Leptothrix cholodnii SP-6: one gene and its partner. The main gene of each other region encodes a partner of the protein of the gene in region 2 in a complex. Links are inferred from orthologs where the notes say so. Each region holds a gene or a part of one and is shown on either strand. Other genes may lie near its edges.

Region 1 (3,265 bases), 300 kb from region 2 along the record:
CTGCTGCTGGTGGTGCTGGTGGCCGCGCCGCTGGCGCTGCACGTGCCGCTGGCGGCGCTGGCCGGCATCCTGCTTTTCGTGGCCTGGAACATGGGCGAGTGGCGCGAGTTCGCCCGCCTCAAGCAGTTCAACATGCCCTACCGCACGGTGCTGGTCGGCACCTTCGTGCTGACGGTGGTGTTCGACCTGACGGTGGCGGTCGAGGTCGGCCTGATCCTGGCGTGCGGCTTCTTCATCTGGCGCATGGGCCAGCTCTTCAGCGTGCAGCGCCTGGGCGAACACCCGCAGGCCGGCGCGATGGTGGCCGCGGTCGACGACGACGACGCATCGCCGAGCCCGACCCCCGTGCCGCCCGTGCCGCAAGCCTTGCCCGACGGCGTCGAGGTGCGCGAGCTCTACGGCGCGCTGTTCTTCGGCGCGGTCGGCAAGATCGAGGGCCTGGCCGAGCAGCTGCCCGCGTCGACCCGGCTGCTGGTGCTCGAGATGCACCGGCTGATCTGGATGGACACCTCGGGGCTCGATGCGCTCGAGCAACTGCACCGCCAGCTGCACCGACAGGGCATCGCGCTGCGCCTGGCGGCCGCGCATGCGCAGCCGCTGTCGCTGCTGCGGCGCTCGGGTTTTGCCGATCAGCTGGGCGTGCACGGCATCGCCGCGACCCTGGCCGAGGCACTGGCCGAACCGCCGTCGGCAGACGCTGCTGCACAGCACAAGCCGTAAAATCGCCTTCAGTTCCGAATCACTCCCACCGCACCCACCGCCATGCCGCTCTTCTGGAAACCCTACAAGTCCGACGCCACCCAGTTCATCGAGAGCCTCAAGCAGAAGGATCCGCAGCTCGAGGCCCGTCAGCGCGAAGGCCGCAACCTGCTGTGGGATCGCCCGATCGACCACACCGCCGAGTCCGACTTCAAGCAGGCGCGCGTCGACCAGCAGCCTTACGTCTACCAGACCAAGGCTTGAGCAAGCCGGCCACGCGGGCCCGGGCCGACAAGCCGGGCCCGGAGACGCCGCTGCCTGCGGCGAGCGTCGACGGCACCAGCCCGGTGGTCGACAACGTGGCGGTGGCCACGCTCTACGGCGAGCCGCTGTTCGCGCTGCCGCAAGACCTCTACATCCCGCCCGATGCGCTCGAGGTCTTTCTCGAGACCTTCCAGGGCCCGCTCGACCTGCTGCTCTACCTGATCCGCAGGCAGAACTTCAACATCCTCGACATCCCGATGGCGGATGTGACGCGGCAGTACCTCGCCTACGTCGAGCAGATCCGCGACCGCAACCTCGAGCTCGCCGCCGAGTACCTGCTGATGGCGGCGATGCTGATCGAGATCAAGTCGCGCATGCTGCTGCCCCCGAAGCGGGCCGAGGGCGGCGACGAAGCCGAAGACCCGCGTGCCGAACTGGTGCGCCGGCTGCTCGAATACGAACGCATCAAGCTCGGCGCCGCGCATCTCGACGCGCTGCCGGTGCTGGGCCGCGACTTCCTGCGCGCGCAGGTCATGATCGAGCAGGCGCTGGCGCCGAGCTTTCCCGAGGTCAGCCTGATCGACCTGCGCGACGCCTGGGCCGACGTGCTCAAGCGCGCCCGGCTCACCCAGCACCACCACATCAGCCGCGAACACCTGTCGGTGCGCGAGCACATGACACAGCTGCTGCGGCGCCTGCAGGGCCGGCGCTTCGTCGAGTTCCACGAACTCTTCGAGCTGAACTCCAGCCAGCCGGTGCGGGTGGTCACCTTCATCGCGATGCTCGAACTGGCACGCGAACGACTGCTCGAGATCACCCAGGCCGAGGCATTCGCGCCGATCTACGTGCGCCTGGCGTATCAGGTCAAGGAAACCGGCAACAACGCGGAATCCGACCTCGAGGCGTAGCGCCGGAGCGACACCCGTCGGTGCGTGACCGGTCACGCACCGACGCGCTCATGAACGCATCAGCTGCGATTAATGCCCATAGTCAGCATTTGTGTTAATTGCGACAACAATTTGCAAATCAGGCAGCGATTTGCCATTTTGGGCGATTAACCTCGTCGACATGACAACAGTCTGACGGACACGGTGGCGCTCGCCGCCCGACGCAACCACAAGAATGGCCAAGCCCAGCCCCGCCGCCTGCGATGCCTGCACCGCTGCGGACTGCAGCAGTCGACACGGCGGCTCCCGTGCCCGGACAGCGTCGCATGCCCGCGGCTCCCGAGGCTGGCTCAGCGTGCAGCCCTGGTGGATGGCCACCGCGCTGGTCGCCCTGCTGATCGGGCTGGTCGACCCGCTGCTGCACCGCATCGAGTTCATCAGCTACGACATGTTGATGGAGCTGCCGGGCGTGCTGCTGCGAGGTGCCGGCGACGCGCGGCACCCACCGTCCGGGCGCCTGGACCCCGCGCGGCTGATACAGCCCCTGAACGAGTCGATCTGCCACGCGGTCAACCTGCTGCCGCTGCTGCTGCTGGCCCTGCTGCAGCAATGCCGGCCGCGGCGCTTTCACGTCCACGGCCTCTGGCTGCTGCCGTTGCCGATGCTGGTGACCGGGCTGGCGCTGGCGCTCTGGCAGCTCTGGATACCGACTGTCGGCCTGAGCATCGGGCTGGTCACGGGCTGGCTGCTGACACGCAACCAGGAGCTGCGCAGCGCGCGCATGGCGCTGCAGCACGAGCGCGGTCAGGCCGACGCCACGCTGCAGGCGATCACCGACAGCGTCATCACGGTCGACACCGGCGCTCGGGTGCAGTACCTCAACCCGAGCGCCGAACGACTGGCCGGTCACAGTCTGGCCGAGGCCCGCGGCCATGCCGTCGGCACGCTGTTCCAGTGGGACGAGCCGGACGCGCAGACACTCGAGCAGGCGCTGGCCGAATGCCTGCAGGAACGCCGCGTCGTGCAGGTCGGCTTGGCGCTGCGACTGAAGGCGCCGCAGGGCGAGCGCCAGGTGCAGATCATCGCCAGCCCGGTGTTCGAGCGCCAGATCGAATCCGGCCTGTCCGGCGATCGGCTCGACCGTCCGCTGCGCAGGGCGCCGGCCGATCACGACCGCGACCGCGTCACCGGGGCCGTGCTGGCGCTGAGCGATGTCACCGAGGCCCTGCGTGCGGCCGACAAGCTGCAGCACGAGGCCACCCACGACGCCCTCACCGGCCTGCCCAACCGGGCCTTGCTGAGCGACCGCCTGCAGCACGCCGTGCTCGGCGCGCAGGCCGGCCAGCGCAGCGTGGCGGTGCTGTTCATCGACCTCGATCGTTTCAAGCGCATCAACGACAGCCTCGGCCACCGCC
Region 2 (4,798 bases):
AACTCGATCTCGTTGATCGGCCCGAGCCGGTTGGCCAGCTGCACGCCGGCCTGCAGCTCGCTGTACCAGGTGTTGAGCACCGGCAGCTCCCACTCGCCGGTGAGCGAGTGGCGGCCCTCGATGGTGAACGGCTTGCCGCCGGCGCGCCGGCTCGGCGGCAGGTGCAGCAGCACGGTCTCGCCCGAGACATTGCCCTCGAGCGCGAGGTTGGCGATGCCGTCGATCAGCGCGTCGACCCGCGGCGAGTAGATCGGCCGGCGCACCGGCAGGTGGATCACCGGGTCGATGCGCTGCGATTCGCCCGGCACGCCGCTGCCGCTGTCGGCGGCCATGCGTGCGGCGATGCCATCGGCCTCGCCGGCCGGCGCCATCGGATCGTCGAAGCTCGGTTCACGCGGCGGCTGATGCGGCTGCGCCGGTGCGGGGCTGCTGCGGCGCACGCCGCCGGCACGCCGGGTCTGCCAAGCGCTGTGTGCCAGCAGCGCCGCCAGCACCACGCCGCCGAGCACCGCCAGCCAGAGTTGCAGAGAGTTCATCGCGCTGCCATTTCCTGAGCTCGCTCCGGGACGTGTGGGTGTTCTTGAACGGCCGTCATCATGCCTCAGCCATCGACAGCGCCGAGTCCATGTCGACCGCCACGATGCGCGACACGCCCTGTTCCTGCATCGTCACGCCGATCAGCTGCTGGGCCATTTCCATCGCGATCTTGTTGTGCGAGATGAACAGGAACTGCGTGCCGGCGGACATCTTCTCGACCAGCTTGGCGTAGCGCTCGGTGTTGGCGTCGTCCAGCGGCGCGTCCACTTCATCGAGCAGGCAGAACGGCGCCGGGTTGAGCAGGAAGATCGCGAACACCAGCGCGATCGCGGTCAGCGCCTTCTCGCCACCCGACAGCAGGTGGATGGTGCTGTTCTTCTTGCCCGGCGGCTGCGCCATCACCTGCACGCCGGCATCCAGGATCTCGTCGCCGGTCATCACCAGCCGGGCCTGGCCACCGCCGAACAGGCTCGGGAACATCTGGCCGAAACCTTCGTTGACCTGGTCGAAGGTGCCCTTGAGCAGGTCGCGGGTCTCGATGTCGATCTTGCGGATCGCGTCCTCGAGCGTGTTCATCGCGCGCGTCAGGTCGTCGTTCTGGGCGTCGAGAAAACCCTTGCGCTCGCTCGCCGCCTTCAGCTCGTCGAGCGCGGCCAGGTTGACGGCGCCGAGCGCGGCGATCTCGCGGTTGATGCGGTCGATCTCGGTCTGCAGGCCGTAGAGCTTGACGGCGTCGGCCTCGATGCCGGCGGCGAGCATCGCCAGGTCGACCTCGGCGGCCTGCAGCTGCTCCATGAACTGCGCGCCGCCCAGGTGCGCGGCCTGCTCTTCGAGCTGCAGGCGGGTGATCTCGTCGCGCAGCGGCTGCAGGCTGCGCTCGAAGGCCAGGCGCTGCTCGTCGGCGCGACGCAGTTGCGCCGACAGGTCGTCGTAGCGGCTGCGCGCAGCGCCCAGCACCTGCTCGCGTTCGAGCCGCAGCGCCAGCGCCTCCTGCAGGCCGCCCTCGGCCGCGGCGTCGTCGAAGCGGGCGAGTTCGTCCTCGATCTGCGCGGCGGCGTGCGCGTTGGCGTGCTGCTGCGCCACCGCGGTCTCGATGCTGCGCTGCAGCTCGCCGCGCCGCGCCGCCAGCGCGCGGGCCGAGAACTGCGCCTCCTGCGCCGCGCGCTCCAGGCTGCGCAGCTTCTCGCGGGCGTCGGACAGGCGGCGATCGGCGGCGATCACCGCTTCTTCCAGCTCGGCGTGGCGCTCCTGTTCGGTGCCCAGCGCGATGTCGAGCTCCTCGAAACGCGCCTCGCCGGTCATGCGGCGCTCCTCGTTTTCTTCGAGGTTGGCGTCGATCTCGTGCAGCTCGGCGTCGAGCTGGTCGCGCCGCTGGGTCGCCTGCTCGGCCTGCTGGGCCAGGCGCAGCACGTCGACCTGCAGCTGGTGCGCGCGGGTCTGAGCCTCCTGCGCCTCGCGTCGCACGCGCGCCAGGCGCATCGCGGCGTCGGTGTACTGGGCTTCGGCGCGCACCAGCGCGCTGCGCGCCTCGTCGGACAGCAGCGCCTGGGCGCGACCTTCGAGCTCGAGGTTCTCGATCTCCTGGGCGCGCGCCAGCATGCCGGCCTGCTCGGCGTCGGGGGCGTAAAAGCTCACCGCGAACTGGCTCACCGCGTGGCCCGCGGCGGTCATGATCACTTCGCCGTGCGTCAGGCGCTGGCGATTGGCGAGCGCCTCGTCCAGGCTGGCGGCGGTGTAGACACCTTCGAGCCAGTCGTTGAGCAGCGCCTTCAGGCCCGGGTCGGCCAGGCGCAGCAGGTCCGACAGCCGCGGCAGCGTCTGGTGGCTGTTGGCGATGGCCGACAGCGGCGCCGTGTAGAAGGCCAGCTTGGCCGGCGGCGGATCGAGCTCGAAAGCCCGCACGGTCTCGATGCGGCCGACGGCAAGCGCGCCGATGCGCTCGCGCAGCACCGCCTCGAGCGCGGTCTCCCAGCCGGTCTCGATGTGGATGCGCGTCCACAGACCGGCCAGGCCGTCGAGGCCGTGCTTGGCCAGCCAGGGCTTGAGCTTGCCTTCGGTCTGCACCTTCTCCTGCAGCGCCCGCAGCGCCTCGAGCCGGGCCTTGACCGCAGCCGCGCGCGCCGATTCGCTGTTGACGAGGTTCTGCTGGTGGCGGCGCTGCTCGTCGAGCGTGGGCACTTCGGCGGCCAGCTCCTGCAGCTGCTCGTCGGCCAGCGCCTGCTGTTCCTGCGCCTGTTCGAGCTGGGCGCGCAAGCCGGCCAGGTGATCGAGATCGGGCGCGACCAGACCGCGGCGCTCGCCGGCCAGGCGGTCGCGGCGCTGGTTGAGCTCGCGCCGGCGCTCGTCGAGGTTGCGCGACTGCGCGGCCAGCAGCTGGATCTGCTGCTGCACCTCGGCGGCGCGGGCGCGCTGCTGGTTGGCGGTGTTCGTGGCGGCGCGCACGGCGTCCTCGAAACCGGGCAAGGCCATCGCCTGGTCTTCGGCCTGGGCGGCGAGCACCTCGCCCTGCTCCTCGGCGGCGGCGATCTGGTCGGCCAGCGTCTCCAGCTCGGTCTCGGCCTGCTCGCGGCGCTGCGTCCACTGCGCGTTCTGGGCCTGGCTGTCGGCCAGGCGCTGCTGCGCGCGGGCACGGCCTTCGACGACATGGCGGATGCGCTCCTCGAGCCGGCTCACCTCCATCGACACCTCGGCCAGCGCGCCCTGGGCGGCGTGCAGCTCGTCGTTGGCGCCGAAATGCTGCTGGCGCACTTCCTCCAGCTCGGCCTCGACGTGGCGCAGCTCGGCCAGGCGCGATTCGAGCGCGTTGGTGGCGGTCAGCACCGCCTCGCGCACGCGGTCCTGCTCGGAGGTGGCGTCGCGGTGTTTCAGGAACCAGAGCTGGTGCAGCTTGAGCGTGCCGGCGTCCTGCAGTCCGCGGTAACGCTGCGCCACCGCGGCCTGCGCCTCCAGGCGCTCGAGGTTGCTGTTGAGCTCGCGCAGGATGTCGTCGACGCGGGTCAGGTTCTCGCGCGTGTCCTTCAGGCGGTTCTCGGTCTCGCGGCGACGCTCCTTGTACTTGGAGACACCGGCGGCCTCTTCGAGGAACAGCCGCAGCTCCTCGGGGCGCGATTCGATGATGCGGCTGATGGTGCCCTGGCCGATGATGGCGTAGGCGCGCGGCCCCAGGCCGGTGCCGAGGAAGACGTCCTGCACGTCGCGCCGGCGCACCGGCTGGTTGTTGATGTAGTAGCTGCTGGTGCCGTCGCGGGTGAGCACGCGCTTGACGGCGATCTCGGTGAACTGGTTCCACTGGCCGCCGGCGCGCGCGCTGGCGTTGTCGAAGATCAGCTCGACGCTGGCACGGCTGGCCGGCTTGCGGTTGCCGCTGCCGTTGAAGATGACGTCCTGCATCGACTCGCCGCGCAGCTCGCTGGCCTTGCTCTCGCCCAGCACCCAGCGCACCGCGTCCATGATGTTGGACTTGCCGCAGCCGTTCGGGCCGACCACGCCGACCAGTTGGCCGGGCAGCTGGAAATGGGTGGGCTCGGCAAAGGACTTGAAGCCGGAAAGCTTGATCGAATTCAGTCGCATAGGGCTCGGGAAAGGCGGGCGCGATGATAGCGGCGCCCCCCGCGCCGATAATGCCGGCCCATGAATCCGCTCCTCTCACGCCTGCAGCCGTATCCGTTCGAGCGGTTGCGCGCGCTCATGCAAGACATCGTGCCGAATCCGGCCCTGCGACCGGTCAGCCTGGGCATCGGCGAGCCCAAGCACGCCACGCCGCAGTTCCTGAAGGACAGACTCAGCGCCACGCTCGCCGGCCTGGCCGCCTACCCCGCCACCGCCGGCCTGCCCGAGATGCGCGCCGCCTGCGCCGCCTGGGTGCAACGCCGCTACGGCGTCAGCGTCAATCCGGCCACCGAGGTGCTGCCGGTCAACGGCTCGCGCGAGGCGCTGTTCGCGCTGGCGCAGACCGTGATCGACCCGACCCGCGACGCCGATCGCGGCGGCCCGGTGGTGGTCTGCCCGAATCCGTTCTATCAGATCTACGAGGGCGCGGCCTACCTGGGCGGCGCCACGCCGGTGTTCGCCAACAGCGACCCGGCGCGCAACTTCGCCGCCGACTGGAACCAGATCGACGAGGCCACCTGGGCCCGCACCCAGCTGCTGTACGTCTGCTCGCCCGGCAACCCGGCCGGCGCGGTGGTGCCGCTCGACGAGTGGGCGCGGCTGTTCGAGCTGAGCGACCGGCACGGCTTCGTGATCGCGTCCGACGAGTGCT

Evidence for each region. The genes of interacting proteins can lie anywhere in the genome.
Region 1: the proteins of smc (region 2) and LCHO_RS13815 are in contact, whole or in part, in a crystal structure (PDB 3ZGX), measured with the Bacillus subtilis proteins. The link is inferred for Leptothrix cholodnii SP-6 from one-to-one orthologs.

What each region holds. Positions count from the first base shown.
Region 1 is NC_010524.1:3,040,898-3,044,162, forward strand. The notes cover bases 1-2,915. They hold LCHO_RS13815 (segregation and condensation protein A), read left to right. Parts: upstream 1-959; coding sequence 960-1,871; downstream 1,872-2,915. Other genes in these bases: LCHO_RS13805 (SulP family inorganic anion transporter), read left to right, coding at 1-720; LCHO_RS13810 (DUF3460 family protein), read left to right, coding at 763-963; LCHO_RS13820 (putative bifunctional diguanylate cyclase/phosphodiesterase), read left to right, coding at 2,206-2,915. Also shown: more of LCHO_RS13820, read left to right, coding at 2,916-3,265. UniProt on the Bacillus subtilis protein: Participates in chromosomal partition during cell division. May act via the formation of a condensin-like complex containing Smc and ScpB that pull DNA away from mid-cell into both cell halves.
Region 2 is NC_010524.1:2,741,491-2,746,288, forward strand. Bases 395-4,491 are described here. They hold smc (chromosome segregation protein SMC), read right to left. Parts: upstream 4,108-4,491; coding sequence 595-4,107; downstream 395-594. Other genes in these bases: LCHO_RS12550 (cell division protein ZipA C-terminal FtsZ-binding domain-containing protein), read right to left, coding at 395-536; dapC (succinyldiaminopimelate transaminase), read left to right, coding at 4,168-4,491. Outside these bases: more of LCHO_RS12550, read right to left, coding at 1-394; more of dapC, read left to right, coding at 4,492-4,798. UniProt on the Bacillus subtilis protein: Required for chromosome condensation and partitioning.